2 regions of the Arthrobacter sp. UYCu723 genome follow, and region 2 is predicted to be linked to the other one. Evidence: predicted binding sites of a transcription regulator. Region 2 holds the regulator's gene; the other holds the start of a gene.
What was found. Region 2 encodes LexA, which represses DNA repair genes until DNA is damaged. Its sites were predicted from a motif close to TCGAACANNTGTTCGA; they were not measured.

Region 1: the regulator LexA is predicted to act here: its motif matches at 3,759-3,774, upstream of ACVWZ8_RS17445 (DUF6504 family protein).

What each region holds. Positions count from the first base shown of each region.
Region 1 is NZ_JBSSBW010000001.1:3,712,306-3,723,045, forward strand. It holds gene ACVWZ8_RS17410 (S-(hydroxymethyl)mycothiol dehydrogenase) at 1-584, opposite strand, end outside; gene ACVWZ8_RS17415 (mycoredoxin) at 727-984, opposite strand; gene ACVWZ8_RS17420 (AAA family ATPase) at 1,105-1,590, opposite strand; gene ACVWZ8_RS17425 (SOS response-associated peptidase) at 1,684-2,430, shown strand; gene ACVWZ8_RS17430 (VOC family protein) at 2,520-2,942, opposite strand; gene ACVWZ8_RS17435 (chorismate mutase) at 2,957-3,283, shown strand; gene ACVWZ8_RS17440 (hypothetical protein) at 3,291-3,677, opposite strand; gene ACVWZ8_RS17445 (DUF6504 family protein) at 3,814-4,146, shown strand; gene ACVWZ8_RS17450 (DNA polymerase III subunit alpha) at 4,143-7,643, shown strand; gene thrS (threonine--tRNA ligase) at 7,836-9,845, shown strand; gene ACVWZ8_RS17460 (HIT family protein) at 9,866-10,507, shown strand; gene pgsA (phosphatidylinositol phosphate synthase) at 10,497-10,740, shown strand, end outside.
Region 2 is NZ_JBSSBW010000001.1:120,563-131,302, reverse strand. It holds gene ACVWZ8_RS00590 (ATP-dependent DNA helicase) at 1-1,828, shown strand, start outside; gene lexA (transcriptional repressor LexA) at 1,919-2,668, opposite strand; gene ACVWZ8_RS00580 (LysM peptidoglycan-binding domain-containing protein) at 3,040-3,477, shown strand; gene ACVWZ8_RS00575 (histidinol-phosphate transaminase) at 3,601-4,719, shown strand; gene hisB (imidazoleglycerol-phosphate dehydratase HisB) at 4,789-5,409, shown strand; gene hisH (imidazole glycerol phosphate synthase subunit HisH) at 5,406-6,176, shown strand; gene ACVWZ8_RS00560 (hypothetical protein) at 6,177-6,335, shown strand; gene priA (bifunctional 1-(5-phosphoribosyl)-5-((5-phosphoribosylamino)methylideneamino)imidazole-4-carboxamide isomerase/phosphoribosylanthranilate isomerase PriA) at 6,391-7,137, shown strand; gene ACVWZ8_RS00550 (SseB family protein) at 7,151-8,077, shown strand; gene ACVWZ8_RS00545 (MFS transporter) at 8,152-9,492, shown strand; gene ACVWZ8_RS00540 (DUF1844 domain-containing protein) at 9,623-10,009, opposite strand; gene infC (translation initiation factor IF-3) at 10,454-10,740, shown strand, end outside.

The DNA.
Region 1 (10,740 bases), 3.6 Mb from region 2:
GCCGCCATGCCCACTCCGCCGCAGCCGATGACGGCGACGGAATCGCCGAGCTTGACGTTTCCGGTGTTGATGGCGGCACCCAGGCCGGCCATGACGCCACAGCCCAGCAGCCCGATGGCGGCGGGGTCGGCTTCAGGGTCCACCTTGGTGCACTGGCCGGCGGCCACAAGGGTCTTCGCGGCGAACGCGCCGATGCCCAGGGCGGCGGTGAGCTCGGTGCCGTCCTCGAGGGTCATCTTCTGCGTGGCGTTGTGGGTGTTGAAGCAGTACTGCGGCTCGCCGCGGCGGCAGGCCCGGCACTCGCCGCAGACGGCACGCCAGTTCAGCACGACGCGGTCGCCGGCGGCCACCGAGGTGACGTCCGGTCCCACGGCGCTGACGACGCCGGTGGCCTCATGGCCCAGCAGGAACGGGAAGTCGTTGTTGATGGCACCGAGCTTGTAGTGCAGATCGGTGTGGCAGACACCGCTGGTGAGGATGTCCACCAGCGCCTCACCGGGGCCGGGATCGGGGACCAGGATGGTCTCCACCGTGACGGGTGCTCCCTTGGAGCGGGCTACTACACCTTTGACTTTGTGGACCACGGAAAAGCTCCCTTGAGTACAGTGCGGGAAATGGAGGCAGCGCTATTTGTGACTGTGATCTGTCTATCACACAGCCAAGTCCAAATTCCAGAAGTTGTTGCGCAATGTACAACAGGTTGCACAAACGGCCCTCGGGCGAGACTCAGGCGGCGAGCCTGCTCTTGACCTGTGCCGCGGAAGGGTTGGTGGCCGCGGTGCCGTCCGGGAACAGCACGGTGGGGACGGTGCGGTTGCCTCCGTTGAGCCTCTCCACGAGATCTGCGGTGCCTTCAACTTCTTCGATGTTGATCTCGGTGTAGCCGATACCCTGGGCGTCCAACTGCTTCTTCAGGCGGTTGCAGTAGCCGCACCAGGTGGTCGAAAACATGGTGATGGTGCCGGATTCGGGGGTGAAGTCCACGAAGTTCTCCTCAAAGCTGGTTGACGGTGCCGGGTGACAGCGCCGGTTGCCGACAAAAGTCGGACGTCATTGTCACTAACCGTAACCCGGGGGCCGGTATTCCCGCAGAGGTGGCGGCCGCTACGGGCGTATTACCGTCTCGCCCTCATCAGCAGGTGCCTCGAAGCCGGCGAGGAACTTGTCCAGGTATGCAGGTCCCACCGGCGCCGAGTTCGGTCCCGCGTGCAGCCGGCGCAGCTCCAGCCGCCGGAGGAGCTCATCCCTGGGCACGTCAAGATACACGAGCTGCCATGCAGCGCCGTGGGCGGTGACGAGCTCTTTGTATTCCTCGCGCCGCTGTCTGGACCAGAAGGACAGATCGACGACGATGTCCCGGCCCTCTGCCATGAGCTCCACGAGCCGGATCCGGAGCTGCCGTTCCACCGCCACGGTGAAATCGAAGTATTCGGGGGTGCCGAAGCGTGCCGCCAGCTCCCGGTCCTGACGCCACATCTCCTCGTCGACCGAGAGCCGCACGTAACCTTCGGCCTCAAGGGCCTTGGCGTAGCTTGTTTTTCCCGAGCCGGCCACGCCGCACATCAGGACCACCGTTGACGTTTTGACCATGCGGGGAGTCTAGGGGATACGGCCAGCCGGCGGGTGTCCCGGACTGACGGCCAGGCGGATGACACGGAATCCGTGCGGTGGCATGCTGGTGCCATGTGTGGACGCTACGTGATGGCCCGGGCCGTCGGAGACCTGCTGGCCGAATTCGATGCCGGGCTGGAGGAGGAGTTCGCGATTCCGCCGTCGTGGAATGTTGCCCCGACCGCGGACGTGCCGATCATCCTGGAACGGCTCGTGGACGGAAGCCCGGTCCGGCAGCTGCATATCGCGCGCTGGGGGCTGGTGCCGTCCTGGGCCAAGGACCCGGGCATCGGTTCGAAGATGATCAATGCACGCAGCGAGAGCGTCCTCGAGAAGCCCGCGTTCCGGAAGGCCACCCGGTCCCGGCGCTGCGCCGTCCCGGCGGACGGCTACTACGAATGGAAGGGCGAGGGCCGCAACAAGCAGCCCTATTACGTTCACCCCCGGGACGGGCGCCCCATTGTGTTCGCCGGACTCTTCGAGTGGTGGAAAGACCCTTCCAAGGCCGAGGGGGACCCGGAGCGCTGGATGCTTTCGACGTCGATCATGACCACTGACTCGCCGCCGGAGGGCTACGCCGGGGGAATGCTGGCCGAGCTGACCGCGCTGCACGACAGGGTCCCGCTGCCGATGGGCCGCCAGACCATGGAGACATGGCTGGATCCGCAGGCCGATGACGCTGCCACCCTCGTGGACCTGGTCCGGGCCGGGGCGCACGACGTCGCGGAGGGCTGGACGATCGACGCCGTGGGCACCGCCGTCGGGAACGTGAAGAATGACTCCCCGGAACTCATCCAGCCGGTGGGAAGCCTGTTCTAGCGCGCCGCTGGAGCGCAGGAACGCAGCCCGTAGGGGCGTGGCCGGAAGGAACCATCGATCTGCGCGGACTCCCGTGGTGACGGTGGGCGTCAGAGCGTCACCTTGCCGCCGCCGTCGACCGCCCAGCTGGGGTTGAAGGCGACCTCCCAGCGGTAGCCGTCGGGATCGGCGAAATAGCCGGTGTAGCCGCCCCAGGGCTGGGTCTGCGGCGCCGCGACGATGGTGGCCCCCGCAGACTCCGCTTCGGCCATCACCCAGTCGACTTCCGCCGCGCTGCCCAGATTGTGGCTCAGCGTGATGCACGGAATGCCGGCAGGAGGATCGGTGGCTGCTTCGGCCTGCATCTGCCCGGCGTCCCAGAGCGAGAGGACCAGGCCGTGGTTGGCCTGGATGAAGAGCACCTCGCCGGGGACTTCCCGCTGGACCGGCCATCCGAGGCCGTCAACGTAGAAGCTGCGGGCGGAGTCAACACTGCGGACACCCAGTGAAATTAAGTCGACTCGTGGCTGCATCATTCGATACTGTCATGCACATGTCCACAAATCACGCAGACGACAAGACCGCCCAGGCCGACAGGGAACAGCTCGCCGCCGTGCGGGTGGCTGTTGACGAGGTGGACGAGCAGATTGTGTCCCTGATCGGCCGCCGCGAGCGGCTGATCCGGATCGCCGGAACCCTCAAGGCGGACAGCGCCGAGGTGCGTGCTCCCGGCCGGGTGGAGCGGGTGATCGAACACGTCCGCGCCACTGCGAAACAAAAGGACATCGACGTCGACCTCGTCGAAAAGACCTACCAGGCCATGATCGATGCCTTCATCACCCTTGAGCTGGAAGTGTACAAAGCCAGCTCCTAGCAGGGGCTTAGAGGGACTCTTCGACAGGCACGTTGGCCTGGTAGTCCCGGCCGTCACAATCGCTGAAGGCCGTCATGAGGTGGCCCTTGGGGAGGCCAAGCACAGTCGCAATGGGGAAGTTTCCGGTGATGGTGTTCCCTGAGTGTTCCACGCCCTTGAGGTCGAAATTCTCTTCCGTGCCGTCATGGTTGAAGTAGTAGAAGGAAACGGCCTCGCCGTTCATGAACTCAATACCCAGCCTGCGCTGATGGGAATAGTCCGGCCCGGCCGCCAGGAGGCCCACCACGTAGGCGCCTTGCCCCGGGATATTTCCGTCTATATCGAACGTCGCCACCAAGGTTGGATCCTTGGCGGCGATGCTTACATGCTTCAGGAGTGCGTTATGGGAGCTCATGGCTCAATCCTGCTACGTGTGCCAGCGTCCGTCCACCCCTGATCTAGGTTTTGTCCCGGGCCGGGCGTAGACTGGAATCATTCGAAGATATATTCGAACAAGGATTCGGTCGGGGTTTCCCGGGAGGCACTGTGGCATGTTCAGCGAGTCGGTAGACGTCGTCTGCACACCCTCCGGCGTGCCTCTGAAGCTTGACTGGGCCGGCCGGCACTACACCGTCTGCGCCGAACCGGTCCGCTGGTATGAGCGGCGCCAATGGTGGGCGGAGGAACCGCGGGCCCCGCTGGGGAGCGGCCCCGGGCTGGTGGACCACGAGATCTGGCGGGTCCAGGTGCGCCCGGCTGATCCGTCCCCGGTTGATGGAGCCCAGGCGGAAACCCTCACCCTGGACCTGAGCCGGCACGTCGGCAGCGGCCGCTGGCGGCTGCTGAGGATCCATGACGGCCTCCGTCCGCAGAAATCAGCATGAGCTTCACCCATCTCCACGTCTCCACCGCCTTCAGCGCCCACTACGGGGTCTCCTGGCCGGATGAACTGGCCGCCGCGGCCGCGGCCGACGATGCCACCGCGCTCGCCTGCACTGACCGCGACGGCCTCTACGGGACGGTCAAGCACCTGTTGGCCTGCATGGCTGCCGGACTCGATCCGATTGTCGGGGTTGACCTTGCGGTCCTTGACGACGACGGCGACCTCCGCACCCAGGTGGGCGGACGCGTCGTCGCCCTGGCCCACGGACACAACAACGGCGCCGGTTACCGGGCGCTCTGCCGGCTGATCTCGGACGCCCACGCCCGCACCACCGGTAAGGCCGGGGGAGCGGTGCCAGTGGCCGTGACCCGGGCGGAGCTCGCCTCCCGGACTCTGCATCCGGAGACCCTGCAGCCGGTGCTGACGGTACTGATCGGTCCGGATTCCGACGTCGGCCGGGCGGTGGGCGGGCGGCGCTACCTGCGCCCCCGCACCCTGTTCAAGCGCTGGCTGGATGCCATGCCGCCGGGGACCCTCGCCGCCGAGGTGGTCACGCAACTCAGCACTCCCGGTGAGCCGCTCAGCACAGCCCACGCTGTGCGGATGCTCAAACTCGCCGCGGAACATGGCGTGCCCGCCGTGCTGAGCAATGCCGTGCGGTACGTCGCCGAGGACGGCGCGGCCACCGCGGATGTGCTGGACTCCGCCCGGGCGCTGAAATCCCTGCCCGAACTCTCGGCTGCCCCGCTGCTCCAGCCCAACGGGCAGGGCTGGCTCAAGTCGTCGGCGCAGATGCTGCAGCTGGGCAAAGAGATCATGCATGCCGCCGGGTACGGCGCCGCGGACCTGAAACGGCTGATGGCCCAGACAGAGGCGCTCGCGGACCGCTGCCGGGTGGACCCGGTCACGGACATGGGATGGAAGCAGCCCGTGGTCCCCGAAGCCTCCGTGATCGGAATCGCCGGGGATCCCCTCGTGGAGCTCAGCCAGCGTTGCGAGGCAGGCATCAGCCGCCGCTTCCCCGGGATCGCCGGGAAGCCCGCCGAGGAGCTGCGCGCCAGGCTGGGGCATGAGCTGCGGATCATCGACAGCCTGGGCTTCGCCGCCTACTTCCTGACCGTCGCCGAAGTCTCACGGATGATCCTGGACATGGGCGTCCGTGCCGCCGCCCGCGGCTCGGGCGCGTCCAGCCTGGTCAATTACCTGATCGACGTCAGCCAGGTGAACCCCCTCGAGCACGACCTCATCTTCGAACGCTTCCTCTCCCGTGACCGCGCCACCTTGCCGGACATCGACATCGACGTCGAAAGCGCCGAACGGCACAACGTCTACCGGAAAATCTTTGAGCGCTTCGGGTCCGAACGCGTCACGCTGATGAGCATGCAGAACGGCTACCGCGCTCGCGGTGCCGTGCGGGACGCCGGGCTGGCGCTGGGCATGGACGACGGCGAGATCGGGGACATCGCCAAGCAGCTGTGGCGGTTCTCGGCCCGGAACTTCCGGGAAGCCCTCGTGGAGAAACCGGAGCTGCGGGAATTCGCGGGGAGGGTGGAGCAGCGCGACTTCACCGAGAACCAGCAGCTGGACCTGCTGGTGGACCTCACGGAACGGCTGGACCGGCTGCCGCGCCACATCTCCATGCACCCGTGCGGCGTTATCCTGGGCGACGCCACCCTGCTGGACCGCACGCCCGTTCAGCCCAGCGGCCTGGGGCTGCCGATGAGCCAGTTCGACAAACACGACATGGACCCCATGGGGATGCTCAAACTCGATGTGCTGGGGGTCCGGATGCAGAGCGCCATGGCCTTCGCCGTCCGTGAGGTCATCCGGCTGCACCCCTCCAAAGCCGAGGTGGTGGCAGCAGGGGCGCACCCGGCCGGCCCGGACGGCAGCGGCCCGGACTACATCGCCGCGGACGGGCGCATCGACCTCAACGCCGTCCCGCTCGACGACGAACCCACCTACGAGCTGATCCGCAGCACCCACACCCTGGGGTGTTTCCAGATCGAATCCCCGGGCCAGCGCGAACTCATCGGTAAACTGGCGCCCCGGGATTTCAACGACCTCATCATCGATATCTCCCTCTTCCGGCCGGGGCCGATGAAATCGGACATGGTGCGGCCCTTCCTGGAGCACCGGCACGGCTTCGCGCCGGAGGTCTATCCGCACCCGAAGCTCAAGCCGGTCCTCAAGGAGACGCACGGGGTCACCGTGTTCCATGAGCAGATCCTGAAGACCTTCGACGTCATGACGGAATGCGGGCTGGCGCGGGCCGATGAATTCCGCCGCGCCCTCGGCAACGAGGTTCTGGAAGGCAAGGTGGAGGAGTTCTTCCGAAAGGAGGCCCGTGCCCGGGGGTACAGCCCCGAGGTGGTGGACAAGGTCTGGGGGACGCTGAAGGCCTTCGGCAGCTTCGGCTTCTGCAAGGCCCACGGTGCCGCCTTTGCCGTGCCCACCTACCAGTCCGCCTGGCTCAAGACCCACCACCCGGAGGCATTCCTCGCCGGACTCTGGGAGCACGATCCGGGCATGTATCCCAAGCGGCTCCTGGTGGCCGAAGCCCGGCGGCTGGGGATCCCCATCCTGCCCCTGGACATCAACCGCAGCCAGGCCGAGTACCGGGTGGAACGCGTGGCTGCGGGGCCGGACCGCGGCAAGCTGGGCATCCGGCTGAGCCTGAACGGCATCTTCGGGCTCTCCGGCACCGAGCTGAAGCGGATCGTGGCAGGACAGCCGTATGACTCGCTGGCGGACCTGCGCGCCCGGTCCCGGCTCAGCAAGCCGAGCATCCAGCGGCTGGCCCAGCTGGGTGCCTTCGATTCCCTGCACCGGGCCTCCGGGGGAGCAGCCAACCGTGCCGACCTGGTGCGGCACCTGCAGAACCTGCAGCACCGCCCCCAGCGGAAGGGCATGGAGATCATCGAGGGCCAGCTGGCGCTGCCGCTGGGGGACATTGAGCTGAAAAACCTGAAGGCGGAGCTGCCCGCGCCCAGCATGGTGGATAACGTCCGGGCGGAGCTGGACCTGATGGCCGTTGACGTCAGCGAACACCTGATGACCAGCCACCGTCCCCTGCTGGACCGCCTCGGGGTCACCACCGCGGACAAGCTGCTGGGGCTGCGCAACGGCACCGAGGTGCTGGTCGCCGGAGTCCGGGTCGCCACCCAGACTCCGCCGATGCGGGGCGGCCGCCGGGTGGTCTTCATCAGTGTCGACGACGGCACGGGCTGCGTTGATTCGGTCTTCTTCCATGAGGCCCAGGAGCTGGCAGGACCGCTGCTGTTCGGCACCCGGCTGCTGCTGATCCGGGGCACCACCCGGCGGACCGGGCCGCGGGGGATCAGCATCAGTGCCAGCATGGCGTGGGACCTCAGCCGCACCGGGACGCTGCCGTTCCCCGAGCCCGTTTCCGGCGCCCCCGCCTACACCGGGCCGGAACTGCCGGGCCCGCTGGACGGAATCAGCCGGAACCTTGCCATCACCGGGCTGGGTGGCTGAAGCGCGGCGCCGCCGGCGCCGCGCGGGGAGGCTGAGCACCGCGCGGCTGGCGCCGGGCGGGCTGCTGCACCCGGCGCCGCGCCGCCGTCGTGCGTTGGTTGGCCCATCCGGAACCCGATAACATGGACGAGGCTGGCTGTGGTCCCCGTACGCCACAAGCTACGAAGCCTTAACCTTGAATAGGAGACACCCGTGTCAGATGCCCAGCAGATCACCCTTCTCGTCGATGGCGAAGAGACCAAGGTGGCTACCGGGACCACCGGCGCGGAACTCTTTTTTGAGCGCCGCGACGTCGTTGTGGCCCGCGTGAACGGCGCTCTGTTGGATCTGGACCAGCCGCTGCCCGAAGACGCCACGATCGAGGGCGTCACCATCGGCTCCCCGGACGGACTCAACGTCCTGCGCCACTCCACGGCGCACGTCATGGCCCAAGCCGTGCAGCAGCTGCGCCCCGACGCCAAGCTCGGCATCGGCCCCTACATCACGGACGGCTTCTACTTCGACTTCGACGTCGAGGAGCCGTTCACGCCGGAGGACCTGCGCCAGCTGGAAAAGATGATGCAGAAGATCATCAACCAGAACCAGAAGTTCGTCCGCCGGGTGGTGAGCGAGGACGAGGCCCGCGAGGCGATGAAGGACGAGCCCTACAAGCTCGAACTGCTGGGCAAGAAGAACAACGCCGCCGATGCCGGGGAGGGCGTCAACGTCGAGGTGGGCGCCGGCGACATCACCATCTACGACAATGTGGACCGCAAGAGCGGCGACAGCGTCTGGTGCGATCTGTGCCGAGGCCCGCACCTGCCCAACACCAAGCTCATCTCCAACGCCTTCGCCCTGACCCGGTCATCGGCCGCCTACTGGCTGGGCAACCAGAGCAACCAGCAGCTGCAGCGAATCTACGGCACTGCCTGGCCCACCAAGGAAGCCCTCAAGGCCTACCAGGAGCGGATCGCCGAGGCTGAGCGCCGCGACCACCGCAAGCTTGGCGCCGAACTGGACCTGTTCTCCTTCCCGGACGAACTGGGCTCCGGCCTGCCAGTGTTCCACCCCAAGGGCGGCATCATCCGCAAGGCCATGGAGGACTACTCCCGCCAGCGGCACGTCGACGCCGGGTATGAGTTCGTCTACACCCCGCACATCACCAAGGGCCACCTCTACGAGGTCTCCGGCCACCTGGACTGGTACCGGGACGGCATGTTCCCGCCGATGCACATCGATGCGGAACTGAACGAGGACGGCACGGTCCGCAAGCCCGGCCAGGACTACTACCTGAAGCCGATGAACTGCCCCATGCACAACCTCATCTTCCGCGCCCGCGGACGGTCCTACCGCGAGCTGCCGCTGCGCCTCTTCGAATTCGGCTCCGTGTACCGCTACGAAAAGTCCGGCGTGGTGCACGGCCTCACGCGCGTGCGGGGCATGACACAGGACGACGCCCACATCTACTGCACCCGCGAGCAGATGAAGGATGAGCTCACCACCACGCTGAACTTTGTCCTCGGCCTGCTCAAGGACTACGGCCTGGACGACTTCTACCTGGAACTGTCCACCAAGAACGAGGACAAGTTCGTAGGCGAGGATGCCGCCTGGGACGAAGCCACACGCACCCTGGCCGAGGTGGCCGAAGCCTCGGGCCTGGAACTGGTGGCGGATCCGGGCGGAGCGGCGTTCTACGGCCCCAAGATCTCCGTGCAGACGAAAGACGCCTTGGGACGCACTTGGCAGATGTCGACGATCCAGCTGGACTTCAACCTGCCCGAGCGCTTCGAACTCGAGTTCCAGGCCGCCGACGGCACCCGCCAGCGCCCGGTCATGATCCACCGCGCGCTGTTCGGATCGATCGAACGTTTTATGGGGGTCCTGACCGAGCACTACGCCGGCGCCTTCCCGGCGTGGCTGTCCCCGGTGCAGGTGGTCGGCATTCCGGTGGCCGAGGCGTTCAACGATTACATGTTCGACGTCGTGGACCAGCTCAAGGCCGCGGGCATCCGCGCCGAGGTGGACATTTCCTCGGACCGTTTCCCGAAGAAGATCCGCACGGCCAGCAAGGACAAGATCCCGTTCGTGCTGATTGCCGGGGGAGACGACGCCGAGGCGGGCGCCGTGTCCTTCCGCTTCCGCGACGGCAGCCAGGACAACGGCGTGCCGGTGGCCGAAGCTGTCCAGCGGATCGTCGACGCCGTCCGCAACCGGACCAGCTAGCGGAAACGGAAGGGCAAGGCGTGCAGGAGACCACAGGGGCCGGTCCGGAATATCCGGGCGACGACGCAGTGACGGACGACTTCGGCCTGGCCGGAGTTCCGGACGCTTTCCAGCGCCTGTGGACCCCGCACCGGATGGCGTACATCAAGGGCGGCCAGCACCAGTTCAAGAACCCGGACGATTGCCCGTTCTGCGTCGCGCCCGGGCGCAGCGATGATGAATCGCTGATCGTGTACCGGGGCCGGACCAGCTACGTGGTGCTGAACCTGTTCCCATACAACCCCGGCCACCTGCTCATCTGCCCGTACCGGCACGTGCCGGACTACACGGACCTGACCGTGGAGGAAACGGCGGAATTTGCCGAGCTGACCCAGACGGCCATGCGCGTGCTGCGCAAGGTCGCCAACCCTTCCGGCTTCAACATCGGCATGAACCAGGGCGTGACCGGCGGGGCCGGGATCGCAGGCCACCTGCACCAGCACGTGGTGCCGCGCTGGGGCGGGGACGGCAATTTCTTCCCCATCATTGCCCAGACGAAGGCCATCACGCAGACTCTGGGCGAGGTCCGCCAGCAGGTGGCGGAGGCGTGGCCCCAGGAGTCGGATCCGCAGGCAACTGACAGCGCGCGGGAGACTTCCGCCAGGGAGCCAGATGCTGAATAGGCACGCGCGCGGCTTCTTCACCGCGCTGTTCTCCCCGCTCGCCCGCTGGCTGCTGAGGATCGGTGTCTCCCCGGACGCCGTCACCGTCGTCGGCACCCTCGGCGTCGTCGTCGGTGCCCTCGTGTTCTACCCGCTGGGGCAGCTCTGGTGGGGGACCCTCTTCATCACGGCGTTCATCTTTTCCGACGTCATTGACGGCATCATGGCGCGGATGCAGCAGCGCGAAGGGCGCT
Region 2 (10,740 bases):
ACCCACCCTCGTCTCCACCGCCACGCTGGCCCTGCAGACCCAGATCGTGGGCCGCGACCTGCCCAGGCTGCTCAAGACCATCACCCCTGCCCTGGACCGCCCGGTCAAGGTGGCCCTCGTCAAGGGCCGCTCCAACTATGTGTGCAAACACAAGCTCGAGGGAGGCTTCCCTTCCGAAGAACCCTCCGAGGGCCAGCTCTTCTCCCTCGGCGAGGACACGTCCGTGCCGCACTTCGCTGCCGCCATGGGCGGCCCTTCCTCCCAGCTCGGCAAGGAAGTCGTCCGGCTGCGCGAATGGGCCGAGGAGACCGCCACCGGGGACCGTGACGAGCTCATGCCCGGTGTGACGGACCGCGCCTGGCGCCAGGTCTCCGTCACGTCGATGGAATGCCTCGGCGCGCAGAAGTGCCCCCTGGCGGCCGAATGCTTCAGCGAACTGGCCCGGCAGAACGCTGCCGACGCCGACGTCGTCGTCACCAACCACGCCATGCTGGCGGTCAGCGCCTTCGAAGGCCTCGCCGTGCTGCCCGAGTACGACGTCGTGGTGGTGGACGAGGCGCACGAGCTGCAGGACCGCGTCACCGGGGCCGTGTCCGGCCAGCTCTCCGTGGCAATGGTGCATGTCGCCGCCTCCGGGGCCCGGAAGCACACCGGCATCACGGTGGACGCGCTCAACAACGCCGCGTCCAACCTCGAGCTTGCCATTGAAGGCGTCCCCAGCGGGCTGATGCCCAACGGGCTCAACAGCGAGCAGCTCGACTCCGTGGACCAGCTGCGTGACGCCTGCCGCGCCGCGCTCTCCGATTCCAAGGGGGACAGCGCCAACACCGCCGACGGCGGGCGCCAGCTCGCGCGCTCCCGCCTCATGGTCATCCTGGAACTCTGCGAACGGCTGCTCGCTGCCCGCGAAAACCGCGAGGTGGTCTGGTTTTCCCGGAACAGCACTTTCGACCCTGCGCAGGGATACTCCCAGCCGGACGAGAGCGCACCGGCCCTGATCAACGTGGCCCCGCTGAGCGTCGCCGGACGGCTCCGCGAGGGTCTGTTCGCGGACCACACGGTCATCCTGACCTCGGCCACCCTGGCCATCGGCTCCGCCTTCGAACCGGCGGCCGGAGGTCTGGGCCTGGTAGGCCCCGGCGCGCCCAGCTGGACCGGAGTCGACGTCGGCTCGCCCTTCGACTACCCCAAGCAGGGCATCCTCTATGTTGCCAAGCACCTGCCCAAGCCCGGCCGCGGCACGTCCCCGGAGGCGCTGGACGAGCTGGAAAAACTGATCCGGGCTTCCGGCGGAGGGGCACTGTGCCTCTTCTCGTCCCGGCGGGCTGCCGAGGACGCCGCCGAGGCGATGCGCCCCCGGCTGGACATGACCATTCTGTGCCAGGGGGATTCGACCATGACGGCGCTCGTGCGCCAGTTCGCCGATGAACCGGACACCTGCCTCTTCGGCACCATGTCCCTGTGGCAGGGCGTCGACGTCCCGGGGGGCTCCTGCCGGCTCGTAGTCATCGACAGGATTCCGTTCCCGCGGCCGGATGACCCGCTCATGACAGCGCGCTCCCGCGCGGTGGCCCAGGCCGGCGGCAACGGATTCATGAGTGTGTCCGCAACCCACGCCGCGATCCGGCTGGCCCAGGGAGCCGGACGGCTGATCCGCACGACGACGGACAAGGGAGTCGTGGCGGTGCTGGATTCGCGGCTGTCCACGGAACGCTACGGGGGATTCCTCCGGGCCGCTCTGCCGCCGTTCTGGCCGACCACCGATCCGGCAATTGCCATGGCGGCTTTGGAACGGCTCTACAAGGAGTCGGCGCAGACCGCCAAGTAGGCGGACGGAGCACCCCGCAGCAGGGAATGTGTTGGGCCCCGCCGGCATCCCCCGTCCGGGGGACGCCGGCGGGGCTCTGTGTGGCAGGTGCTAGAGGGAGCGCAAGACCGAGACGACCTTGCCCATAATGACGGCGTGGTCGCCGAGGATTGGCTCGTACTGCGTGTTCTGGGGCAACAGCCAGGTGTGGCCGTCGCGCTGGCGGAACGTCTTGACCGTGGCCTCGTCGTCCAGCAGTGCGGCAACAATGTCGCCGTTCACGGCGTCACCCTGCCGGCGCACCACCACCCAGTCGCCGTCGCAGATGGCGGCATCGATCATCGAGTCGCCCGCCACCTTCAACATGAAGAGCTCTCCGTGGCCCACCAGCTGGCGCGGCAACGGCATGACGTCTTCCACAACCTGGTCCGCGAGGATGGGGCCACCGGCCGCGATACGGCCGACGAGGGGGACCATTGCGGTATCCGTAGCGCTGGCCAGTTCCGAGACGGACAGCCCGCCCACGGCACGCAGGCCGCTGGACTTCGCCACTCCCGAGACCTTGGAGCTGCCCTCGTCAAGGGTCAACGGCATGAGCACTTCCATGGCGCGCGGCCGCTTGGGATCCCGCCGCAGGTAGCCGAGCTTCTCGAGTTGGGAGAGCTGGTGCGTCACGCTGGAGAGACTCGCCAGTCCCACGGTGTCGCCAATCTCGCGCATGGAGGGAGGGTAGCCGTTGTCCGTCACCGAACGCTGGATGGTTTCGAGGATCTTCTTCTGCCGGACGGTCAGGCTCTTGGGAGGCCTGGCTGACTGCGGGCTCCGTTGGGACGCCCGGCCGCCGGTGGCTGGTGCTGCCATATTCGCCAATGCCTTTCCAATCCGCCCGGCTGCCTTGCGGCAGTTACCGGGACCTTCCGGCCTGAATGTCAGACCCCGCTGATCAACTACTGATGATCGACTGCAGAAGTGGTTGTCCTGTGACTCAAACGTAGGCCAGCCACACAGTTTTTTCAAACATTTGTTCTAGCGAGTCTCGACAATGTTCGTTAATAGGTGCTAAAACTGGACAGGTGAAGTTCGAAGATGTGTTCGAACCTCCGGGGGCTGGATGAGAGTATCGCAGTTGGATGAGGGCGTTTGTTCGGTTCTATGTTCGAAGGTTAGGCCGGTTGGCGGCAGGTACGTGGAGTACACCGGGCGGCACAGTATGGTCCAGGAGGGCTCAGTTCATGTCAGCATCAAGCGCGTTTCACGACACTTTCGGCCATGACGCATCCGGCGGGTATGGCCGGTCCGTACCTCGGGTTTCGTTCCGTCCGGCCGCTCCGGCCGGCGGTGCGTCCCGCACCAAGCAGGCACCCCTGCGGCTGACCAGGCGGGGCCGGTTCGTCTTCTTCGGAGTGCCGTTGATCCTGCTGGCCGCCCTGATCCTTTCCTTCAGCGGCTTCCTGAATGCACCTGCCAAGGCTTCCGAATCTGTTGAGGAGCTGTCACTGACCCCCACCGTCTCTGTCACGGTGCAGCCCGGGGAATCGCTGTGGGCCATCGCCGGGACCGTGGCACCCGGGCGCGACCCCCGCGACATCGTCGCCGACATCGTCCAGCTCAACAACCTCGATGCCGCCCGCGTCCTGCCCGGCCAGACGCTCTTCGTCCCGGCCCAGTAGTCCAGCCCAGTAGTCTTCCGGCCCCGGGAACGTCGCGTACCAAGCAGCCGCCAAGGCGCCGACGGACCTGGCCCGAGCCGTCACAGTTTCAGGGCCCGCCGCCGTCTCACTTAAACTACTGAAGTGACTGACCAGTTAGAGCGCCTGAACCGACTTCCCCTCCGGACCAATCTGCGGGGAATGAGCCCCTACGGGGCACCCCAGCTGGACGTCCCCATCCTGCTCAACGTCAACGAGAACACCCACGGTGTGCCGGCGGACGTCCGAGCGGCCATCGCCGCGGCCGTAACAGAGGCAGCGGCCGGCCTGAACCGGTATCCGGACCGCGAGTTCACGGAACTGCGCGAAGCCCTGGCGGAATACCTCGGTCACGGGCTGGGCGCGGAGCACATCTGGGCAGCGAACGGCTCCAACGAGGTGCTCCAGCAGATCCTCCAGGCCTTCGGCGGACCCGGACGCACGGCACTGGGCTTCCCTCCCACGTACTCCATGTACCCCCTGCTCGCCGCGGGGACGGACACGGAATACATCGTGGGGGTGCGGGCCGATGACTACGGGCTGAGTGCGGAGTCGGCGGCGCGCCAGGTCCGCGAACTTCAGCCCAACATCGTCTTCCTCTGCTCCCCGAACAACCCCACCGGCACGGGCCTGGGCCTCGAAGTGGTGCAGGCTGTGTACGAGGCCGGCCAAGCCAGCCAGACGATCGTGATCGTCGATGAGGCGTACCACGAGTTCGCCCACGACGGTACGCCGAGTGCGCTCGAGCTGCTGCCGGGCCGGGAACGGCTGATCGTCTCGCGCACCATGAGCAAGGCCTTCGCCCTTGCCGGCGCGCGCGTGGGCTACATGGCGGCAGCCCCCGGGGTGGCCGACGCCCTTCGCCTCGTCCGGCTTCCCTACCACCTCTCCGCCATCACCCAGGCAACCGCCCTTGCCGCCCTGCACCACCGCGTGGCGCTCATGGCCGACGTCGAGGACATCAAGCGGCAGCGGGACAGGATCGTTGCCGAACTGCAGCGGATGGGCCTCAAGCCGTCCGCCTCGGATTCGAACTACGTCTTCTTCGGCGGTCTCCAAAACCCGCACGCGGTTTGGCAGGGACTGCTGGACGCCGGGGTGCTCATCCGGGACGTCGGCATCCCCGGCCACCTGCGCGTCACCGCCGGCACTGAGACGGAAACCACAGCTTTCCTTGAGGCCCTCGACCAGATCCTGAGCAGCCCCGCGAAACAGCGGGCCTAGACTTGACTCCGGGTCAAGTACAACGCCAGAACGCCTAGCACCGCCTTCATCACAAAAGGACACCTGCACATGAGCATCACCGGATCAACCGCTGCCCGGACCGCCCGCCTGGAACGGACCACCAGCGAGTCATCCGTCCTGGTCGAGATCAACCTGGACGGCACCGGCGTCTCGGACATCAGCACCTCGGTCCCGTTCTATGACCACATGCTGACGGCGCTGAGCAAGCACTCCCTGATCGACATGACGGTCAAGGCCACAGGCGATACGCACATCGACGTCCACCACACGGTGGAAGATGTCGCCATTACCTTTGGCGAGGTCCTGCGCACCGCGCTGGGGAACAAGGCCGGCATCCGCCGCTTCGGCGAGGCGACGGTGCCGCTGGACGAAGCCCTGGCGCACGCCGTCGTCGATGTCTCCGGGCGGCCGTACCTGGTCCACGGCGGCGAGCCGGCAGGCCAGGAATACCACCTGATCGGCGGACACTTCACGGGTTCCCTGACCCGGCACGTCTTCGAGGCGATCACCTTGCACGCGGGCATCTGCCTGCACATGAATGTCACCGCCGGCCGGGACCCGCACCACATCGTCGAGGCCCAGTTCAAGGCTTTCGCCCGCGCCCTGCGCGCCGCCGTCGAGCCGGATCCCCGCGTCGAAGGCATCCCGTCCACCAAGGGTGCACTGTGACCGGCAAGGTGCTGCAGGACGGCGCCATCCTCAACCCCGACGCCGGCCGGAAGCCCGTCTCACCCGAGGGCAAACCCACCGTTACGGTGCTGGATTACGGATCCGGCAACGTCCGCTCGGCCGTCCGTGCCCTCGAGCGGGCCGGCGCCGAGGTCATCCTCAGTGCCAGGCCCGAGGACGTCCTGAACGCCGACGGCCTTGTCGTCCCCGGTGTCGGAGCCTTCGAAACGGTCATGCGCGAGCTCAAGGCCGTCGACGGGATCCGGATGATCGGACGCCGCGTGGCAGGCGGCCGTCCCGTGCTGGCTATCTGCGTGGGCCTGCAGGTCCTGTTCGAGGCCGGTGTGGAACACGGCACCGAGGCCCCGGGGATGGGGGAGTGGCCCGGCAAGGTGGAACTGCTGCCTGCCGAGGTGGTGCCGCACATGGGCTGGAATACAGTTTCGGTGCCGGAAGGTTCGAAGCTGTTCGCCGGTGTCGAGAACGAGCGATTCTACTTTGTGCACTCCTACGGCGTCCAGAACTGGGATTTCGACGTGATCCAGCCCCGGATGATTGCGCCGCTGGTCACTTGGTCCGAACACGGCGCCCCGTTCATCGCGGCGGTTGAAAATGGTCCGTTGTGCGCCACCCAGTTCCACCCGGAGAAGTCCGGCGACGCCGGCGCACGCCTGCTGCGCAACTGGGTCGAGGGCCTGCGCAAGGGGTCCCCGGACGCGGCTGCCCCGGGCAGCGCAACCGGCGCCGGCCCGGAACAGGCCGCCTAGATGTGGTCCATCGTCCTGATGGGGCTTGCCGGCCTGCTGGTTGGCGGGGCGCTGTCCTTCCGGCAGCAGAAGAGTCCGCGCTGGGTCCAGATCGTCTTCTACGTGCTGGCCGGGATGTCGCTTCTGGCCGCCTATTTCCTGACGCTGCCCGCCTCCTAGCGGTCCCGCAGCATTCCCGACCATCCGCCGCCACCTGAGAAGCTGAGGATCCCCGATGACCACCGAAACCCCGCTGCCCGTGCTCGAGCTGCTGCCCGCCGTCGACGTCGTCAACGGCCAGGCCGTCCGGCTCGTTCAGGGCGAAGCCGGAAGCGAAACGAGCTACGGCACCCCGCTGGAGGCCGCACTCAACTGGCAGCAGCAGGGGGCCGAGTGGGTCCACCTCGTGGACCTTGACGCCGCTTTCGGCCGGGGATCCAACGCCGAACTGCTGCGCGAAGTCGTGGGACGCCTGGACATCAAAGTGGAGCTCTCCGGCGGCCTGCGCGACGACGAATCGCTCGAGAAGGCCCTCGATCTCGGCGTCGCCCGGGTCAACCTCGGCACCGCGGCGCTGGAGAACCCGGAGTGGACGTCCCGCGTGATCGAGCGCTTCGGCGACAAGATCGCCGTCGGCCTGGACGTCCGCGGCACCACCCTCGCCGGACGCGGCTGGACCAAGGAAGGCGGCGACCTCTGGGAGGTCCTGGCCAGGCTGGAAGAGGCTGGCTGCGCCCGTTACGTCGTGACGGACGTGACCAAGGACGGCACCCTGCAGGGTCCCAACGTCGAGCTGCTGCGCCGGATGGTGGAGAAGACCGGCAAGCCCGTCGTCGCGTCCGGGGGCATCTCCAGCCTCGAGGACCTCAAGGTGCTGCGCTCCCTCGTCCCGCTCGGCGTCGAGGGCGCGATTATCGGCAAGGCCCTCTACAACGGAAACTTCACGCTGCCCGAGGCACTCGACGCCGCCGGCCGCCGCTAACCGGACCGCAGCCATGGAACACCAGCCGGCAGGCACCAACCCGGCGCCGGACGCAGGCGGGAACACCGCCCCGCCCCGGCATCTGCCCGGGCACATCGCGGCAGCACTGGCGGGCGCCGGCGGTCCGGCCGACTCGGCCGGCCAGCCGTGGGCCGGGCGGAGCCTCGCCGGCGACGACGCCAGGATCCACAATTTCGAAGACGACGACGGCGCGGCGGACGCCGGTTACCTGGCGGCCCTCGCGCGCCTCGCCAGCGGCGACGGCGACGAAGCCGCAGTCATCGCCTCACTCGCCACCGCACGCGTCTTCGTGCCGATCCTTGCCCGGCTCGCGGAACAGGGCGAAGGCTCGACCCGCCCGGCAGGGGACAAATTGCACGGGGACAAGGAGTCCGACATGGCCCTCGTCACCCTCAAGGCGCCCGACGGCCGGACGGCCATGCCTGTGTTCACCTCGGCCGCGGCGCTTCAGGCCTGGCATCCCGAGGCCCGCCCGGTTGCCGTGTATACGGCCCGGGCAGCGCTGTCCGCCGTCGCCGAGGGCGCCGAGCTGCTGGTTCTGGACCCCGGCTCGGACCTGACGTATGTGGTGCGCCGGCCCGCCGTCTGGGCCCTCGCTCAGCAGCAGCCGTGGACCCCGTCGTACGCTGATCCTGTGCTGGCGCAGTCCCTAGGCGCGGCCGCGGTAGGCTTTCCGGAGGTCCGGCGTGTTGAAATTCATCCAGGCGGTGGAGTTGCCTCAACTGCGGCTGATGGACGGCAGCTTCCCGGCGGAGGTGCGGGCCCGGAACTCCGGGTGGTCCTCTACCTCGAGGACGGGCTCGACGCCGCGGGGGTGCAGTCCATCGTGGCCGGCCTAAACAACGCCTGGGCCCGGAATGAATTGTTTGCCGAGCGGGTTGACTCGATCGAAGTCAAGTTGCAGCGCGCAGCACCATAGCTGACGGCCAGCGGGGGACTCCTGCCGGAAGCAGTACCAGGCTGCCGAGGGCAATACCAAAAGGGATGTAGTCCGTGAACTTCACGCTTTACCAGGAGCTGCTGGCCGTCCGGCCGATCAGGCGGATCCTGCTGGTCGGGATGATTGCCCGCATACCGCACTCCGCCGCGGGCGTGCTGCTGACCCTGCACATCGTCCTGAGCCTGGGCCAGGGCTATGCCGCCGCCGGCGCCGCGGCAGCAGTCATGACAATCGGCATCGCCGTCGGGGCGCCCTGGCGCGGACGGCGTGTCGACACCGCGGGCCTGCGCAAGGCCCTGATCCCGTCCGTCATTTCCGAAACCGTCATCTGGTCGATCGTGCCGCACGTGTCCTACGAGCTGCTGCTGCCGCTGGTGTTTGTCGGCGGCCTGCTGACGCTGCCGATCTTCAGCGTCGTGCGCCAGTCCCTCGGCGTCCTGGCCACAGGGGAGCAGCGGCGCGCCGCGTTTGCCCTCGATGCGATCTCCACCGAACTGGTCTTCATGATCGGCCCCGCCGCCGGCGCCCTCGTCGCCACCGCCGGCTACTCGGTCGTAGGCCTGACCATCGTCGGCATTGCCACCTCGGTGTCCGGGCTGTTCCTGATGTGGTTCAACCCGCCGACCCGCAGCCCCGTGGCCGGCCGCGGCCTCGACGCCGGGCTCGAGGCGGGACTCGATGCGGATGAACAGAATTGCGCGGAGGCCGCCGTCGTGGCTGCCGCCCCGGCACACCTGCAGGAAGCCGCCGCAGAGCTGGCCCCGTTGGCAGCCGCCGCCGAGCAAAGGCGGCAGCGGCGCGCCGGGCTACGCCACAAGGTCAACCATAATTTCGCCTGGTTCACGGCGGCCGTGGCTGCCGTCTTCGCCGTCGCGGCCGGGGCCGGCATGGTGCTCAGCGGCACCGACGTCGGCATTGTGGCCGCCCTCGAGACCGGCGGCCACCAGGCCGAGATCGGGCTCGTCTTCCTCTTCTGGTGCGCGGCCTCGGTGGTCGGCGGGCTGATCTACGGCGCCATGCACCGGCCGATCTCGCCGATCTTGCTGCTGCTCGGCATGTCCGCCCTGGCCATCCCGATGGCGTTCGCGACAGACACCTGGACCCTGAGTCTGCTCTCGCTGCTGCCGGGACTGCTGTGCGCCCCGGTGCTCTCGGCGGCTTCGGAGAAGGTCGCCGAACTCGTCGACGAGAGCCGCCGCGGAGAGGCGATGGGCTGGTACGGATCCGCCCTGACCGGCGGCGTCGCCCTCGGGGCGCCGCTTGCCGGGCTCTTCATCGACGGCGTCGGCCCGGGGGCCGGGTTCGTCTCCGTGGGGGCTGCCGGCGTTGTGCTGTGCCTCGTGGGGCTGGTGCTGCAGCACCGTCGTCGTCGACTGCTGGCCTCGGCAGCCTAGCCAAGGCGTGTGGCTGGGCAGCGCCTCGGAACGCCGTGCAGGGAACTCGACGCACCGCGGTTAACGACGGCGACGGGCGGACCGCTGAGGTCCGCCCGCCGCCGCGGAGTGAGTAGCTTGTGCCCGGTTCCTAGTTGACCGGTCCGGTGTATTTCTCGCCCGGGCCTTTGCCCGGGGCGTCCGGAAGGATGGACTCCTCGCGGAAAGCCAGCTGGAGGGACCTCAGTCCGTCACGCAACGGTCCGGCGTGCTGCGAGCCGATCTCGGGGGCAGCAGCCGTGACCAGGCCGGCAAGAGCCGTAATCAGTTTGCGGGCTTCGTCCAGGTCCTTGAGCTCTTCTGCGTTCTCCTCGGCGGCGAGGCCGAGCTTGACTGCTGCTGCGCTCATCAGGTGCACCGCTGCGGTGGTGATGACTTCGATCGCGGGGACCTCGGAGATGTCGCGGATCTGCTGCGAGACGTCGGCCTGAGAGCCGGCGGGCTCATAAACGTGTGAATTACTGTCTGAAGTGCTCATGCTGGTAAGCTTGTCACAGACCAACTGAATGTCGTTATTTCGATTTCTTCACTGTGGCAGCTGAACTGCCGTAGTGAAGGAACTCCCCTTGGGAAGCCCCCGATCCATACCTGCTTCGTCGAGTATGTGCGCCGGACGGGATTCTTTGGGTAGAATCGATTTCAGTTTGCAAGCGGAGTTCTCTCCCACCCGCGTCAGCCGCTCTCCTTCGGGAAGCTTCGGAAGAAGCAAGGTTGCCGGGTACCTGGTCGGGCATTTCCCTGAGGCGTCAGCCTGGCGGGAACGCATGCCGCCTCCTACGAGGCAGGCAATTCCGATCTTCGAGGCCTTCGATTGCTCCGGCAATTGGGGGCCTTCTCTATTTGCCGGTGGAATGCCACTCACGAACACAGGAGCTTTAACATTAGCGAGCCAAGAATCAATGAGCGTATCCGCGTCCCCGAGGTGCGGCTGGTCGGCCCTGCAGGCGAACAAGTAGGAGTTGTCCGTATTGAGGATGCCCTGCGTTTGGCTGCCGAGTCCGATCTTGATCTCGTTGAAGTTGCACCGCAGGCCAAGCCTCCGGTGTGCAAGCTGATGGACTTCGGCAAGTACAAGTACGAAGCTGCGGTCAAGGCACGCGAGGCCCGGAAGAACCAGACCAACACGGTTCTGAAAGAAATCCGCTTCCGCCTGAAGATCGACACCCACGACTATGAGACCAAGCGCGGCCACGCGCTCCGGTTCCTCGG